4 regions of the Streptomyces sp. NPDC051217 genome follow, and region 1 is predicted to be linked to each of the others. Evidence: riboswitches for the same ligand, from Rfam matches in the RefSeq annotation. Region 1 holds a riboswitch; each other region holds the start of a gene.
The links. Region 1 has a riboswitch for cyclic di-AMP ahead of ACIBBB_RS02880 (LysM peptidoglycan-binding domain-containing M23 family metallopeptidase). Riboswitches for the same ligand answer to the same signal wherever they lie in the genome.

Region 1 (4,203 bases):
CTCGATGACCCCGCACCGCCTCGCGGCGGCCGGTCCCGCCGGCGTCGAGCTGCTGTTCGTGCACACCCTGCTGACCAGTCCCGTCGGCGAGCTGTGCCTGCCCGGCGGGGCCCACCGCCGCTGAACGAGCGGCACTGACATGCCGTCAGCTCCGCCCCCGACCAGAGAGGCCATCACCGTGTCCGACAACCGAGTGGACGCCGTTCAGGAGCCATCACGCGAGGAGCCCGCCAAGTCCGTCATGGACGAGGAACGCAGCTTCCCGCGCGGTCTCGCCATCCGGCTCTTCGTCTACCTCATCGCCGGCCATGTCCTGGCCGGCTTCCTCTACCTGCTCTTCGAGGCGGGCGCCGGGGGTCGCTAGGTCCTGTAGTCCTCCAGTCCCCTAGTCCTCGACGAGGCGCGTCCGCAGCCGCTCGCGCGTCTCGTCCGTCAGCCCGAGGCCGTCCGTGAGATAGCGGTCGACGGTGCCCCACGTCTCCTCCATCGTCGTGAACGCCGTTTCGAGGTAGACGGCGCGCGCGTCGAAGAGCGGGGCCAGCAGCTCCAGCACCTCCGGCGAGGTCCCGCCGGGCGTCGGATCGCTGCGGCGTACGCGGTATCTGCGGTGCGGATCGTTCGACTTCAGATAGTCCGCCTCGATCGCCTCCCGCTCCACGCCCACGGCGAGCAGCGACACCGCGATCGAGAGACCGGCCCTGTCCTTGCCCGCCGCGCAGTGCATCAGGGCGGGCAGGCTCTCCTCGGCCAGGGCGTGCAGCACGCGCCGGTGCTCGGAGGTGCGGTCCAGAATGATCGAACGGTACGAAGCGGACATCCGGGCCACGCCCTTGCCGTCGGCGAGGATCGAGCGCAGCTGGTCGAGGTCGCCGTCGCGGACCATCTTCCAGAACTCGGTGCCGTCGGCCGGGTCGGTGAGCGGGATGTTCACATTGCGTACGCCGACGAGCTCGACGTCCAGACCGTCGAGCTTCTGGTCGGCCGCGTTGCGGAAGTCGAAGATGGTGTGCAGCCCCAGCGACGTCAGGAACGCCGCGTCCTCGGCGGTGGCGTGCGCGAGGTGGCCGCTGCGGTAGAGCCGTCCGTACCGTACGCGCCGCCCGTCGGCGGTCGGCAGGCCTCCCACGTCGCGGAAGTTGCGTACCCCGGCGAGATCGGGCTCGCCCGGCGGGACCTGCTGCGGCACCTCGTGCGTCACGTGCGCTCCTCCGCGTGTGCGGTCGGCGCTCGCCGCCGACGCTGTCGCGCTCCGACTTTACGACATCGGTTCCCCCTGAAAGCGCCTTGCGAATAGGGCTTCTGTCTGGATTGAGTGATTGGGCATAAGGTGCCCCGGTCGCGGGTGAGATGGTGGTGGATGGGCTGCGGCTGGTGAGCAGGATCATATCCGTGACGGTGTGTGGCCGCGCCCGCGAAGGGAATTGGGACGTCGCACGGAATTCGAAGATCCGTAATCCACGCAGGGTGACCGCCCGCGGATGTCGATATTCGAGCGTGGATTACGGAGGAGAAACAGCGGCTTGTACCCGTCGGCCCGCGCGGCTTACCGTCACCGCAATCCGAGCGGATCGCCGAATCCTGCCGCCGTTCGGAATCCGCATCCACCCAGCACTCATCAACGTGTGGCAGGAGCGGGGGACCCAGGTAGTACGCCGGTCCGGAGATCCGGACGGCTTGGGGTGAAGTCGCGTCACGGCGCGACCGGGCATCTCCAGCCCGAACCCGACAGCTCACCTCGTAGGCGCCGGAGAGGAATTCGCCATGCCCGGAAAGGGTAAGCACCGTCGTCCGAGGACCAACCCGATCACCCGCGGATTCGTCGCCGCCGGAACGGGTGGCGCCGCCATCGCAATTCCGCTCATCGGTGCCACGGGCGCCCACGCCGCCGAGCAGACCGCCGCACCGTCGGTGGCTCCCGAGCGCGCCGTGTCCGCCGCGCACACCGCCGCTGTCGCGCAGACGGCCCAGCAGGCCGCGACCGCCAAGACCGTGAAGACGTACTCGGTCACCGCGGGGGACTACCTCGCCAAGATCGCCGAGACGCAGAAGGTCAGCGGTGGCTGGCAGAAGCTCTACGCGGACAACCGCGAGGCCGTCGGTGACAACCCGTCGCTGATCCACCCGGGCCTGAAGCTCACCATCGGCGCCAAGGCCAAGGCGTCCTCCGAGGGCAAGGCGGAGGCCACCCCGAAGAAGGCTGCCCCGAAGAAGACCGCCCCCGCGAAGCCCGCACCGGCCGAGCCCGCCCCGCAGGCCGACACCACGGCGAACGAGCCCGCGGCGCAGAGCGCGGACTCCGGCTACACCGCGCCCGTCGACGGTGCGGCCGTCACGACCCCGTACCGCGCGGCCGGCGGCAGCTGGGCCAGCGGCTACCACACCGGCGTGGACTTCGCGGCCGCGTCGGGCACCACCGTCAAGTCGGTCGGCCCCGGCACCGTCGTCTCGGCCGGCTGGGCCGGGTCGTACGGCAACGAGGTCGTCATCAAGCACGACGACGGCCAGTACTCGCAGTACGGCCACCTCTCCTCGCTGTCCGTCTCGGCGGGTCAGCGGGTCGCCGGCGGCGACCAGATCGGCCTCTCCGGTTCCACCGGCAATTCCACCGGTCCGCACCTGCACTTCGAGATCCGCACCGGTCCGAGCTACGGCTCCGACGTCGACCCGCTGGCGTACCTGCGCGAGCACGGCGTTTCCATCTGAGCCGTTCGGTCCCACGCGCAACCGGCCGTCGGCCGGCACCCGAGGGTGCCGGCCGACGGCCTTTCCGCTATTCCCGGTTGAACGAATTTTGACCGGTGGCGTTTCTCACCGGGGTCACCACCTTCTTACGGTCGCGTAGGTCGGATACCCGGGTGAATGATGTTTCGCTGTGGCTGACGATTCGGGATCAAAAACCAGAGGTGCCTTCGGGTCTTACGCGGCCATCGGTGACAGTTTCACCGAGGGCGTCGGCGACCCCGGACCGGGCGGAATTCATGTCGGCTGGGCGGACCGGCTCGCGGTACTGCTCGCCGACCGGACACCGGACCGATCGCTCCGGTACGCCAACCTCGCCGTACGGGGACGGCTGCTGGACCAGATCGTGGCCGAGCAGATCCCGCGCGCCAAGGAACTCGCCCCGGATCTGATCACGTTCTGCGCCGGCGGCAACGACATCATCCGGCCCGGCACCGACCCGGACGACGTCGCCGAACGTTTCGAACGGGCGCTGGCCGACCTGACGAGCGCGGTCGGCACGGTCATGGTCCCCACCGGGTTCGACACCCGGGGCGTCCCGGTGCTGCGCCATCTGCGCGGCAAGATAGCCACGTTCACCGCCCACGTCCGCTCCATCGCCGACCGCTACGACTGCCCGGTCCTGGACCTGTGGTCCCTCAAGTCGGTCCAGGACAGGCGCGCTTGGGACGGCGACCGGCTGCACCTGTCACCGGAGGGCCACACCCGCGTGGCCCTGCGCGCGGCCCAGGTCCTCGGCCTCGACACCCCCGCCGACCCCGACCAGCCGTGGCCGCCCCTGCCGCCACGCGGCGCACTGGAGGTGCGCCGCGACGACATCCAGTGGGCACGCGAATACCTGGTCCCCTGGATCGGCCGCCGCCTCCGCGGTGAATCCTCCGGCGACCACACGGTCGCCAAACGCCCGGACCTGCTGCCGCTGGTACGTCACTGAGCCGACCGGGACGCGGAGTTCAGCGCGCCACCGGGCTCACCGGTACGCGTTCCAGGACGCCGCCCGCGAAGACGTCGTACAGCGGCAGTGTCTCCAGGTGGACGTACCCGATGTGGCAGTCGCAGGTGGCGAGTGGGCACGCGCGGGGTTTGAGGGCCCGACGGTAGGAGCCGTCGTAGAGGTTGCCCAGTTCCGCCGGGACGAAGTGGCAGCGGCGAACCGTGCCTTCGCCGTCGACCGAGATCACTGATTCGCCCGTGCGGCACGGGAGGCCGGCCGAGTGGTGGGGGTGGCGGCTGAACGGGAACAGGGGGTCGATCGAGGTCCAGTCGGTGGCCTCCGGGTCCGAGTAGGTGCGGCCCTCCGCCGCGTTGACCCACAGGTAGACCTGGCCGGGGAGGTCGGCGCGGAGGCGGCGGGCCTGGTCGAGGTGGTCGGGGAAGCCGACGATGCCGACGCTGAAGCGGATGCCCGCGGCGCCCAGCTCGCCGCACTTGGTGAGGAAACGGTCGTACGGCGTCTGGCCGGGG
Region 2 (4,203 bases), on a different contig from region 1:
TGGAGCTCGCCACCTGGCGCTACGCCACCGAGGCCGTCGAACTCGGCGGGCAGAGCGTCGCGGTGGGCGACCCCGTCCTCGTCGTACTCGCCGCCGCCGACCGCGACCCGGCGCGGTTCGCCGACCCGGACCGGCTCGACCTGTCGCGGAGTGACAACAAACACCTCGGATACGGCCACGGCATCCACTACTGCCTCGGCGCGCCGCTCGCGCGGCTGGAGGGACAGACCGCGCTCGCGACCCTTCTGACCCGCCTGCCCGACTTGCGACTTGCGGTCGATCCATCCGATTTGCGATGGCGTGGCGGGCTCATCATGCGTGGACTGCGCACGCTCCCGGTGCAGTTCACAGCGGTGCGTGACTGACGGATTGTCAGCACTGTGACTTTCACGTGATCTCCGCTGCATCGACTTGTGACAGGCGTTCGAGTGCGGCTACGTTCACGATCGTCCCGGCACTCACACGCTGGGACTCACGTTTCAGCAGTCTCACGGAAGGCAACCGCATGCGCTCCGGGAACGGCCGGCACCGTCGGCCCCGTCAGGCCCCCGCCCTTGTCGTCGCGGCAGGGGTGACAGGCTCGGCGATCGCCATCCCGCTGCTCGGCGCGACCGGCGCCAGTGCGGCCGACGCCTCCACCTGGGACCGCGTCGCCGAGTGCGAGAGCGGCGGCATGTGGAGCGCCGACCTCGGCAACGGTTACTACGGCGGCCTGCAGATCTCCCAGGAGACCTGGGTCGACTTCGGCGGTACGGCGTACGCCCCCACCGCCGACCAGGCCAGCCGCAGCCAGCAGATAGCCGTCGCCGAGAAGATCCTCGCGGCGCAGGGTCCGAGCGCGTGGCCGACCTGCGCGCTGGTCACCGGGCTCACGGCGGACGCGGACGCGGGCGCCGACGCGGGCGAGGGTGAGAGCCAGGACGCCGGCGCGGACACGGCTCCGGACAGCGAGCCCTCCGAAGGGTCCCCCGAGCCCGAGTCGAGCGAAGAGGCCGTGCTGCCCCCCGCTCCCGAGTCGACGCCGTCGTCCGGGCAGTTCGGCCGCGACTCGGCGTCCGACGCCGACGAGCCGAGCACGGAGCCGAACGCAGAACCGAGCGCGGAGCCCAGCACCGCCGACGCCGCCAAGGGCAAGCACCGCGGCGAGGCGGCCCCCGAGCCGAGCGAGCCGGCCGAGGCGGCCGAGACCGGCAAGGCGGGTAAGGCGGACGAAGACCGCGAAAGCGGCCGTCATGCCTCACGCGGTGACAGCTCGGTGCGCGGCGATGACGCCGCCGCCGACGGCTCGTACACCGTCCGCGCCGGCGACAACCTGTGGGCCATCGCCGACGAGCAGAAGGTGGAGGGTGGCTGGGCGGCGCTCTACAAGGCGAACCGCGAGGTCGTGGGCTCCGACGCGGACCTCATCCTGCCGGGCCAGAAGCTCGATGTGACCGCGAATCAAGGGTAGTTGCACGGGCTATGTCCGCATCTGAGCAAGTGAGACAAGCGTCTCTTCGCCCCAACTGATGCGATCTGCCCGGCAACTCACCCTCTTTCCGTTCCGACCTGCGTAAACAGAGGTTTCCTCGGGGCAGGATGGGCGAATCATCCCGGATGTTCCTTCTTTGAACATCCGGGATGTCTGTGTTTACGGTCTGAACCGCTCGCACCGCGGGCACCGTCGACCGTCACGCCGAATCCTGCCGTCGGTCGGGGGAGTACTCGTCGCATCACGCGCCGAAGGCAGGAGCGGGGGACCCACAGGTAAGCGCCGGTCATCACGGCCGGCTCGGGGTGGAGCCGTGCGCGGTGGGGACGTGAAGACGTTCCCGGGCCGCACGGCCGGGCAACTCACTTGGCCCGAACCCGACAGCTCACCTCGCAGGCGTCGGTGAGGAGATTTCGCATGCTGTTTTCCAGCGCGTCCGGCAAGGGCAAGCACCGTCGTCCGTCCAAGGCCGTCCGTTACGCCACGCTCGCCGGCATCACCGGTGCCGCTGTCGCGGCCCCGCTGATCGGCGCCACCTCCGCCTCCGCCGCCACCACCTCCGAGTGGGACGCCGTCGCCCAGTGCGAGTCCGGCGGCAACTGGTCGATCAACACCGGCAACGGTTACTTCGGCGGGCTCCAGTTCTCCGCCTCCACCTGGGCCGCGTACGGCGGCAGCGCCTTCGCGTCCAGTGCCGACCAGGCCTCGAAGTCCCAGCAGATACAGATCGCCGAGAAGGTCCTGGCGGGCCAGGGCAAGGGTGCCTGGCCGAGCTGCGGCGTGGGCCTGTCCAACGCCTCGAACGACGCCGGCTCCGCCGACCCGGCCCCGCAGGCCGCTCCGAAGGAGCGGTCCGCCCCGCAGCAGTCCGCCCCGCGTGCCGCGAAGGAGCAGCCCGCCTCGCGTAGTGAGACGCGCGGTCCGGTCAAGAAGGGCGACGGCGAGTACAAGGTCAAGCCCGGAGACACCCTCTCCAAGATCGCCGAGACCAAGAAGGTCGAAGGCGGCTGGAAGAAGCTCTTCAAGCTGAACAAGGACATCGTCGAGAACGCCGACGAGATCTTCCCGGGGCAGCAGCTCCACCTGAGCTGACCCTTTCCCCCTGAACCCCGGTCCGGCGCGCCTCACTCCCCCGGACGCGCCGGGCCGGGGTTCGGACGGTCTTCAGGCCATGGGCCGGACCGCGACCGACCGCGCCGGACCGCGCCGGACCGCGCCGGACCCCGACGGACCGCGACCGACCGCGACCGACCGCGCCGGACCCCGACCGCCCCCGGCCGACCCCTGGACATTCGCGGCCGAACGGTCATCGCGGACTCTTTTCGTCCCAGCGGGCGGGCATCTGCCGACCGCCGACCGGGAGCCGGTTAGGCTCATGCCGCAAGGCCAATGAGGCCCTGCACTCCAAGCGTCACATCCCAGAAGGAGATGCTCGTGCCGTCCATCGACGTCGTCGTAGCCCGGGAAATCCTTGACTCCCGAGGCAACCCCACGGTCGAGGTCGAGGTCGGCCTCGACGACGGCAGCACCGGCCGTGCTGCTGTCCCCTCCGGTGCGTCCACCGGTGCGTTCGAGGCCCTTGAGCTCCGCGACGGTGACCAGAACCGCTACCAGGGCAAGGGCGTCGAGAAGGCCGTCCTCGCCGTCATCGAGCAGATCGGCCCGGAGCTCGTCGGCTACGACGCCACCGAGCAGCGCCTCATCGACCAGGCGATGTTCGACCTGGACGCCACCCCCGACAAGTCCTCGCTCGGTGCCAACGCCATCCTCGGTGTCTCCCTGGCCGTGGCGCACGCCGCCTCCGAGGCCTCGGACCTGCCGCTCTTCCGCTACCTCGGCGGCCCGAACGCGCACCTGCTGCCCGTTCCGATGATGAACATCCTCAACGGCGGGTCGCACGCGGACTCGAACGTGGACATCCAGGAGTTCATGATCGCGCCGATCGGCGCCGAGTCGTTCTCCGAGGCCCTGCGCTGGGGCGCCGAGGTCTACCACACGCTGAAGAAGGTCCTGAAGGAGAAGGGGCTCTCCACGGGCCTCGGCGACGAGGGCGGTTTCGCGCCGAACCTGGAGTCCAACCGCGCCGCGCTCGACCTGATCCTCGTGGCCATCAAGGAAGCCGGTTACGCCCCGGGCAAGGACATCGCGCTCGCGCTCGACGTCGCGGCCTCCGAGTTCTACAAGGACGGCTCCTACGAGTTCGAGGGCAAGTCCCGCTCGGCCGCCGAGATGACCGAGTACTACGAGGAGCTCGTCGCCTCGTACCCGCTGGTCTCCATCGAGGACCCGCTCTTCGAGGACGACTGGGCCGGCTGGAAGGTCCTCAACGACAAGCTGGGCAGCAAGGTCCAGATCGTCGGGGACGACCTGTTCGTCACCAACCCCGAGCGCCTGGCCCGTGGCATCGAGGAGGGCTCGGCCAACGCCCTGCTCGTCAAGGTCAACCAGATCGGTTCGCTGACCGAGACCCTGGACGCCGTCGAGCTGGCGCAGCGCAGCGGCTTCAAGTGCATGATGTCGCACCGCTCCGGCGAGACCGAGGACGTCACGATCGCCGACCTCGCCGTCGCCACCAACTGCGGCCAGATCAAGACCGGCGCCCCGGCCCGCTCCGAGCGCGTCGCCAAGTACAACCAGCTGCTGCGTATCGAGGAGATCCTCGACGACGCGGCGGTCTACGCGGGCCGCAGCGCGTTCCCCCGTTTCAAGGACTGACCCGGGCAACCGGCCAT
Region 3 (4,203 bases), on a different contig from region 1:
GGCGGGGGAGCGGTCGGCTCGCCGCCCGGCCGACGCATCCGCTCGTGGAACTGCTGCCCGGTCTGATCATCGTGGCGGGGATCATCCTGGATCAGGCGACCCCGACCGCCTTCACCGCGTCCCCGTTCTTCTCGGCGGCGCCGCTGGTGGCCGCCCCCTTCTTCTCGTTCACGCGCACTCTCGTCATCGGCATCCTGTCCGTCGGCGCCGTTCTCGGACTGCGCTACGTCAACAACTCCGGGGACGGGGTCGAGATGATCACCGAATCGCTGACCGTCTTCACCGTCTCCGTCCTCGCACTGGCCATCAACGGTGTCGTACGCCGCAGTGGTGAACGCCTGGCCTCGGCGAGGGTCATCGCCGAGGCCGCCCAGCGCGCCGTCCTGCCGACACCCGAGGCCCGGATCGGCGGGCTGCACATCGCCGCGCGCTACGAGGCGGCCGAGGAGGGCGCCTACATCGGCGGTGACCTGTTCGCCGTCCAGGACACGGAGTACGGCGTACGGGTGGTGGTCGGCGACGTACGCGGCAAGGGCATGGGCGCCATCGAGACCGTGGCCGTCGTCATCGGCGCATTCCGGGAGGCCGCCGAGCAGGAGAGGTCGCTCGAAGGCGTCGCGCGGCGGCTGGAGCGGGCGCTGGCGCGCGAAGGCAGGCGGCGCAGCGGGATCGACCTGTTCGAGGGCTTCACCACCGCCGTACTGGCGGAGGTACCGCACGGCGAGGGCATAGCGCGCGTGCTGAACCGCGGGCACCCGGAGCCGCTGCTGCTCGGCCCCGACGGCGCGGTGACCGTGCTGGCCCCCACCGACCCGGCACTGCCGCTCGGGATGGGGGAGCTGGGGACATGGCCGGACCGCGCGGAGGAGATCCCGTACCGGCCCGGGGCGACGCTGCTCCTCTACACGGACGGGCTCTCCGAGGCGCGCAACGCGGAGGGCGTCTTCTACGACCCGGGCGAACGGCTCGCGGGACGGATCTTTCCCGGTCCCGACGACCTGCTGGAGGCGATCGTCGGGGACGTACGGCTGCACACCGGCGGCGGCAGTACGGACGACATGGCGCTGCTGGCCATCAGCCGGCCCACCGAGCGGCAGCCGGAGCGGCGCCGGACGATGCCCGTCGTGCCGTGACGCGATCGCGTGGGTCCGCCCGTGTGGGTCCGCCCGCGTCGGCCCTTCGTTGCGACGAGACCGTCGGACGCGTGGGACCCGCGTGCCGTGATGTCATCTCCCCCGCCACGCTGCGTAGTTGAGACACACCACTCCGCATAATATTTGACGCACCGTCAGATCGAGTGTGTGATCGCACACGGCCCGAACCGCGATCAACTCGCCCGATTGCGCCAGCTTGTGTCCCGGTTGATCCCCGCCGTGCTCGCTAACGATCACCGGGAACAGCTTGGAATAAGTCCCCGTCGTCTATTAACGTTCGATAACGCAGCGCGGTTGTCCCAGCCGTCGAAAGAGACGGCACCGTGCGCACGCGCCGAATTCCGCTAGGAAACCGGGGAACCACCAATTGGGGTGAATCGGGCGTCTTTTGTTGCCTCGTGCGGCGAAACACGCTCGTAGGAGACCTTCCTGCTCCGAACCCGTCAGCTAACCCGGTAGGCGAGAAGGAAGGAAAGGAGAGCGCCCCAGTGGCGTCCAACAGGCCTGCTCCCGAAGCCTCAGTCCCGGTCCGTTTCGGCCCCGGGAGCCGGCTCGCCGGTACCGATCTCGCCGATGGCGAGGCGAACAGGGACTGGGAGGAGTGGAATCCCACCGCGGAGTCCATCCGTCCCGTACGCGGCAAGCACCGTGTCGCCAAGCAGCGCAACGCGCTGGCCCGCAGCTCCACGGTCCTCGGAGTGGGTGTCATCGCCGCGGTCGGCGCCGGAGGCATCGCCTCCGCCCAGGACAAGCCCGCGGTCTCGATATCACTTCCCGACGCGCTCTCGGACAACCTTCCCGACGCCAAGTCCCTTCCCGGTGTCGGGTCTTTCATGTCCGACGGCGACAAGAAGACCGACGAGACTCCCTCCCCGCTGACCACGGCGGGCCTCACCGCCGCGGACACCCAGCAGGGCACCACCGACTCCGGCGAGGCGCTGCGCGCCCGCATCCTCCAGCAGGCGGAGCAGCAGCAGGCCGAGGCCGACGCCGCCCAGAAGGCGAGCGTCGAGAAGGCCGCCGCCGAGAAGGCGGCAGCCGAGGCCCGGAAGCAGCAGACCGACGCGGAGAAGAAGGCCGCCGAGGCGAAGCGCAAGGCGGAGGAAGAGGCCGAGCGCAAGGCCGAGCAGGAGCGCCTGGAGAAGCTGGCCGCCAGCTTCTCGCTCCCCACCTCCTCGTACACGCTCACCTCCACCTTCGGCCAGGCCGGCTCCATGTGGTCCTCCGGCCAGCACACCGGCCTGGACTTCGCCGCCCCCACGGGCACGCCCACCAAGGCCGTCCACAGCGGGACCGTCAAGTCGGCCGGCTGGTCGGGTTCGTACGGCTACCGCGTGGTGCTTGAGCTCGATGACGGTACGGAGATCTGGTACGCCCACCTGTCCTCGATGACCGTCGGCGCCGGCCAGAAGGTCACCACCGGCGAGACCATCGGACGCGTGGGAGCCACCGGCAACGTCACCGGCCCGCACCTGCACCTGGAGGTGCACACCGCGGGCGGCAGTGGCATCGACCCGATGAGCTGGCTGAGCAGCAAGGGACTCACGCCGTAGTACGTGGTTGATCAGGTCGGTCCGTCCAGCCTGATCCGGCCTGATCCAAACGACAGACCCTAGCTCCGATACGGGTTGTAGCCGCCGTAGTCGATGTACGGCGGCGGAGACCACACCCGCCCCGTCGCCCGCGCCGCGTACGTCAGCGCGGGCGACGCCGTTTCCCGGCGCTGCCACATGTGGTGCAGCAGCTCCTGCTCGCGCGCGGCGAAGTCGGGGCCCGCCGTGCCGCGCCCGGCCCGGTGGCGCAGGAACGCCAGAGCGGTCGCGAACGCCTGGTACTCGCCGACCGTACGGGCCGCCTTCGGGCCGTACGCGCGTCCCGCCACGTCGCGCGCCATCGAGCGCGCCCGCATCGAGGACAGGGCGAGCGGCTCGGTCTCGGCGAGCCAGCCTGCCGCCGCGTACGCGGGCAGCTCGGCCGAAACCATGTGCAGTTCGCGCTGCCGGGTCCATATCGCCAGCCAGGTGAGCAGGGCGAAGGCGGGGACCATGAAGGCCGCGTACACCGCGTAGAAGCCGTACGGGCCGAACAGCGACGAGGAACCGTTCCACAGCGCGTGCGTGCCCATCGCGAGCAGCAGGCCCAGCACCGGCATCAGCCACCGGCGCACGCGCTGGCGGCGGGTGGCGAGAGCGGCGATGCCGAAGCCGATGCCCGTCAGGACCGTGAAGAGCGGGTGCGCGAACGGCGACATCACGACCCGTACGAAGAAGGTCGCCGCGGTCACGGCAGGCAGCCCCGAGTTGCCGATCTGCTGGTCCTCTCCGTAGGCGCTGCCGAGATAGAGGATGTTCTCGGTGAACGCGAAGCCGGTCGCGGTGAAGCCCGCGACGACGACTCCGTCGACGAGACCGGTGAAGGACCGCCGCCGGAAGAGGAAGATCAGCAGGATCGCGGCGGCTTTCGCGCTCTCCTCGACGATCGGCGCGACCACCGTGGCCCCCAGGGACTCCGCGCCCGCGGGGTCGGCGGTCGCGGTGGCTATCCACCGGGTCGCGAAGGAGTTCGCCGTGATCGCCACGAGCGCGGCGGCGCAGGCGCCCCAGGCGAAGGAGAACAGGAGATTCCGCCAGGGGCCCGGCTCCACCCGGTCAAGCCAGCGGAAGGCCGCCATCAGCAGCGGTACGGGCAGGATCGCCAGCCCGAGACCGACCAGAAAGCCCTGTGTGCCGGTCTGTTCCCGTACGAGCGACATGAGCAGCAGGCCGCAGAGCGCGAGCAGGATGATCACGGCGCCCGCGCGCACGGCCGGGTGCCGCCAGAACGCGCGGTACGGCCGGTAGCGCCAGCGGGAGCGCTCCGGAACGGCGGCCCACATGTCGCCGAGCTGCTGTTGCCGCTCGGCGGCGGGGATCGCCGGCTCGGGGACTTGAGGGTCGTACGGGGGCGGTCGGGGCGGTTCGGACACCTACTGACCCTAACGAGGGCCACCGACAACCCGCGACGGCGTCCGGCTCGTCCCGGCCAACCCCGGCCCTACTCGGCGGGCGCG
Region 4 (4,203 bases), 620 kb from region 1:
CGACCGGCACGAGACCGCCGCGTTCAAGAAGAGCCTCGGCGATCACGCCTACCGGACCCCGGTGAGCTCCATCAAGTCGATGGTCGGGCATTCGCTCGGCGCCATCGGCTCGATCGAGATCGCCGCATCCGCCCTCGCGATGGAGCACAACGTGGTGCCGCCCACCGCGAACCTTCAGACACCGGACCCCGAGTGCGATCTCGACTATGTGCCGGTGACGGCTCGCGACCAGCTGACCGATGCGGTGCTCTCCGTCGGCAGCGGCTTCGGTGGATTCCAGAGCGCGATAGTGCTGGCCCGACCCGAGAGGAGCCCCGCATGACCACCTCGGTGGTAGTGACCGGCCTGGGCGTGGTGGCCCCCAACGGCCTCGGCGTGCGCGAGTACTGGTCGGCGATCCGCGGCGGCAGGAGCGGCATCGGCCGCGTCACCCGCTTCGACCCGTCGCAGTACCCGTCCCGGCTGGCGGGCGAGGTTCCCGGCTTCACGGCCAAGGACCATCTGCCGAGCAGGCTGCTCTCCCAGACCGACCGCATGACCAGGCTCGCCCTGGTGGCCACGGACTGGGCGCTCGCCGACGCCGGGGTGAAGCCGGAGGATCTGCCGGAGTTCGACATGGGCGTCATCACGGCCAGTTCGTCGGGCGGCTTCGAGTTCGGCCAGAACGAGCTCCAGAAGCTGTGGAGCAAGGGCAGTCAGCACGTCAGCGCCTACCAGTCCTTCGCCTGGTTCTACGCGGTCAACAGCGGCCAGATCTCCATCCGTAACGGTATGAAGGGCCCCAGCGGCGTGGTCGTCAGCGACCAGGCAGGCGGGCTCGACGCCATGGCGCAGGCGCGCAGGCAGATCCGTAAGGGCACCCGGCTGGTCGTCTCCGGCGCCGTCGACGCGTCGATCTGCCCCTGGGGCTGGGTCGCGCAGATCGCGGGCGGCCGGCTGAGCACGAGCGACGAACCGGCCCGCGCGTACGTGCCGTTCGATGCCGACGCGCGGGGGCATGTGCCGGGCGAGGGCGGCGCGATCCTCATCCTGGAGGACGCGGTGGCCGCGCGTGGCCGTGGCGCGAAGATCTACGGCGAGATCTCCGGGTACGGCGCGACGATCGACCCCCGGCCGGGCAGCGACCGCGAGCCGGGACAGCGCAAGGCGATCGAAATCGCCCTGGCGGACGCGGGCGTGGAGCCCGGCGACGTCGACGTGGTGTTCGCCGACGCGGCGGCCGTGCCGGAGCTGGACCGTACGGAGGCCGAGGCGATCACCGCGGTCTTCGGCCCGCGCGGCGTCCCGGTCACCGCGCCCAAGACGATGACCGGCCGGCTCTACTCCGGCGCGGCCCCGCTGGATGTCGCGGCGGCGCTGCTGGCCATCGAGGAGGGGCTGATCCCGCCCACGGTCAACGTCGAGCCGGCTCCCGAGCACGGTCTGGACCTCGTCACGTCCCAGCCCCGCACCGCCGAGGTACGGACGGCGCTGGTGCTGGCGCGGGGCCAGGGCGGCTTCAACTCCGCGATGGTCGTACGCGCCGTCGACTAGATCCGCTCCCCGGCCGTGTCGTCGTCGTGCCCCGTCCCCCGCGGCCGACATACGGCACGGCCGGCCCGTCGGGAAAGCGAACACCTATGACATTCGCTCTCCGGAGTTCGGTGAATTCAGTTGCGGACAAAGGCCGTTGGCGGCGAATTCACCCCGTCGTGGACCGTGTGCTTCCGCTTGGCGCCAGTTGAGAAAAAATAATCATTTGTCCATTTTGCGGTGCGGGTTGTTATGGGTGCGTCACGCATAACTTGTCCCTTTCTGGGTGGTGTTGTGTTCGGGTGGTTGCACCGAACGCTCGTGATGTGTGTCACAGCTTCGGTGGCCTCGGTGTCTCGCGGTCCCACCCCACCTCCCCTGCTGCAAAAGAAAGTTGAGCCCTGTACAGCCTCGCCGGAATTTGAATTTCCCGGCGCCGGATCCGTGGATGGCATGGCGCTGTGAATTCAGGACTTGTTTCGCCCGGACCTTCTCGCTTACGTTCTCGTCATTCCGGGCGGAACGCCGAATCCTGCCGCTGTCCGGAAACCGCACCCAACAACTCACGTACGGCAGGAGCGGGGGACCCAGGTAAGTCGCCGATCCGGCACAACGGACCGGCTTGGGGTGAAGTCGCGCACCCAGCGCGGCCGGGCATCTCCCGCCCGAACCCGACAGCTCACCTCGCAGGCGACGGAGAGGATTTCGTCATGCCCGCACAGGGTAAGCACCGCCGTTCCCGCACCAGCCCGCTCGCCCGCCGTCTCATCGCCGTCGGCACGGGCGGTGCCGCACTCGCCCTTCCCCTGGTGACCGCCACCACGGCGGGCGCCGCGCCCGCTCCGGAGCACGTCAAGTCGGCCCCGGCCGCCTCGACCGCCGTCCAGAAGGTGACCCACACCGTCGTCAAGGGTGACTCGCTGGCCAAGATCGCGCACGCCCGTTCCGTGAGCGGTGGCTGGGAAGCGCTGTACAAGACCAACCGCGCCGCCGTCGGCGACAACCCCTCGCTCATCCACCCCGGCCTCAAGCTGAAGCTCGCCGGGAAACCGAAGGCCGCCGGGACCGCCTCGACCGAGAGCGCGTCGGCGGGCAAGACCACCGAGGCCGTCGAGACCGCCGCCAAGACCTACACCAACGACCTCGACGGCTGGATCCGGGAGGCGCTGGACGTCATGGCGCAGAACGGCATACCCGGCTCGTACGACGGCATCCACCGCAACATCATGCGCGAGTCCGCGGGCAACCCCCAGGCCATCAACAACTGGGACTCCAACGCGGCGGCCGGCACCCCGTCGAAGGGCCTGCTCCAGGTCATCGACCCGACATTCCAGGCGTACCACGTGCCCGGCACGTCGACCGACAGCTACGACCCGGTCGCCAACATCACCGCGGCGTGCAACTACGCGGCCGACCGTTACGGCTCGATCGACAACGTGAACGGTCCCTACTGATCGGCGGCGTCCGTCATCTCACCGGCCGCCGGCCGGGCCGCACACGCGGCCCGGCCGGCGTTCGGCGTGAGAGCCGCCGTCACCTGACGGAGTGCGCCCGCCCGGTCGGTCCCGCCGGTCGGCCCGGGGGATCCGGGCGGAGCCTTCGTGGCCCAGCCCAAGGGACGGCGTCCACCGCCCGAGCCGGCGCTACCACCGGCCGCGACCAGGCGCGGACCGGTCAGCGCCGGGTCGAGCCGGGCCACCCGAGGCCCCACGCGGACGCCACTACGTGTGGGCCCCGCCCTCCGGCGCGTCCACCAGCCCCGCCGCCAGTTCCTCCACACGTACCCGCCACGCCGCGAGCGCCGCATCCGTGTCGAAGTCGCGCGGCCCGGTCTGGGTGAGCACCAGCCGGGGCCCGTGCCCCGTCCCCGCGCCCAGCTCCCAGCGGACCTCGCCCTCCGGATGCCAGGAGTACGTAAGGAGCTCCGGCGCGCGTACGGCCGTGACCGGGCCCGCCGGGACCTTGTCGGCGGTGAAGCCCGGAGGCACCGGTGAACCCGTCAACGGCTCGGCGCCGCCGGTCAGTTGGTCCCAGACCGTCTCGGCGGGCCGCACCAGCTGACGCTCGAACCGGACCCGTCGCCCGCCGCCCCCGGTCTCCTCGACCCGGCCCCGGGTCAGCTCGTCGAACCGGGCCAGATACGCCTCGTGCAGCGCCCCGCGCGTGTCCTGCTCGACGTCGACGGGGCCGCCGTCCAGCACCTGCCCCAGCGCGGTGACGCAGATCTGCCAGCCGGACGCGAAGCTGGCGGCCCCGAACCGGTCGCCGAAGGTGTGGACGAGGAGGAGCCGCGAGCCGTCCCCGTCAGGGGTGATCTCCCAGCTCAGATGGTCCTCGCCCCAGGTGAAGGCGAAGAGGCGCGGCTCGTCGGCGTCGGTGACCTCCCCGCTCATGCCGGGGCCGGAGTCGCCGGGGAAGTGGAAGCCGATCTCGCCGCCCGGCCGCAGGTCGACGCTCACCTCGGAGGGAAACCACCGCGCGAGGTGCGCGGGCTGCGTGATCGCGTCCCAGACCCGCTGCGGCGGATGCGCGAGCCGTCGCTCCATGCGCAGCGCGGTCCGCCCGTCGCCGGTGCCGGAGAGGGAGGAGGAGAAGCCTTGATCGTCGGGCGAGGCGGGGCCCTCGGGGCCCTCGGGGCCCTCGGGACCGCCGGAATCGTGCGGACCGTCGGTGTGCGGAGTCATGAGGAGT

Region 2: another riboswitch for cyclic di-AMP. It lies ahead of ACIBBB_RS22530 (transglycosylase family protein); the one in region 1 lies ahead of ACIBBB_RS02880 (LysM peptidoglycan-binding domain-containing M23 family metallopeptidase).
Region 3: another riboswitch for cyclic di-AMP. It lies ahead of ACIBBB_RS32830 (M23 family metallopeptidase); the one in region 1 lies ahead of ACIBBB_RS02880 (LysM peptidoglycan-binding domain-containing M23 family metallopeptidase).
Region 4: another riboswitch for cyclic di-AMP. It lies ahead of ACIBBB_RS00025 (transglycosylase SLT domain-containing protein); the one in region 1 lies ahead of ACIBBB_RS02880 (LysM peptidoglycan-binding domain-containing M23 family metallopeptidase).

Annotation. Positions count from the first base shown of each region.
Region 1 covers NZ_JBITEV010000001.1:626,243-630,445, forward strand. The annotation lists gene ACIBBB_RS02865 (helix-turn-helix domain-containing protein) at 1-124, shown strand, start outside; gene ACIBBB_RS02870 (DUF6126 family protein) at 194-364, shown strand; gene ACIBBB_RS02875 (tyrosine-protein phosphatase) at 386-1,186, opposite strand; cyclic di-AMP (ydaO/yuaA leader) riboswitch at 1,593-1,757, shown strand; gene ACIBBB_RS02880 (LysM peptidoglycan-binding domain-containing M23 family metallopeptidase) at 1,762-2,703, shown strand; gene ACIBBB_RS02885 (SGNH/GDSL hydrolase family protein) at 2,873-3,673, shown strand; gene ACIBBB_RS02890 (STM4011 family radical SAM protein) at 3,693-4,203, opposite strand, start outside.
Region 2 covers NZ_JBITEV010000010.1:109,474-113,676, reverse strand. The annotation lists gene ACIBBB_RS22540 (cytochrome P450) at 1-365, shown strand, start outside; gene ACIBBB_RS22535 (transglycosylase family protein) at 506-1,450, shown strand; cyclic di-AMP (ydaO/yuaA leader) riboswitch at 1,708-1,885, shown strand; gene ACIBBB_RS22530 (transglycosylase family protein) at 1,889-2,563, shown strand; gene eno (phosphopyruvate hydratase) at 2,900-4,186, shown strand.
Region 3 covers NZ_JBITEV010000020.1:122,861-127,063, forward strand. The annotation lists gene ACIBBB_RS32825 (PP2C family protein-serine/threonine phosphatase) at 45-1,133, shown strand; cyclic di-AMP (ydaO/yuaA leader) riboswitch at 1,477-1,631, shown strand; gene ACIBBB_RS32830 (M23 family metallopeptidase) at 1,643-2,707, shown strand; gene ACIBBB_RS32835 (PrsW family intramembrane metalloprotease) at 2,767-4,029, opposite strand.
Region 4 covers NZ_JBITEV010000001.1:2,293-6,495, forward strand. The annotation lists gene ACIBBB_RS00015 (beta-ketoacyl-[acyl-carrier-protein] synthase family protein) at 1-322, shown strand, start outside; gene ACIBBB_RS00020 (ketosynthase chain-length factor) at 319-1,533, shown strand; cyclic di-AMP (ydaO/yuaA leader) riboswitch at 2,026-2,218, shown strand; gene ACIBBB_RS00025 (transglycosylase SLT domain-containing protein) at 2,223-2,966, shown strand; gene ACIBBB_RS00030 (SRPBCC family protein) at 3,234-4,196, opposite strand; partial or broken gene ACIBBB_RS00035 (ArsR/SmtB family transcription factor) at 4,193-4,203, opposite strand, start outside.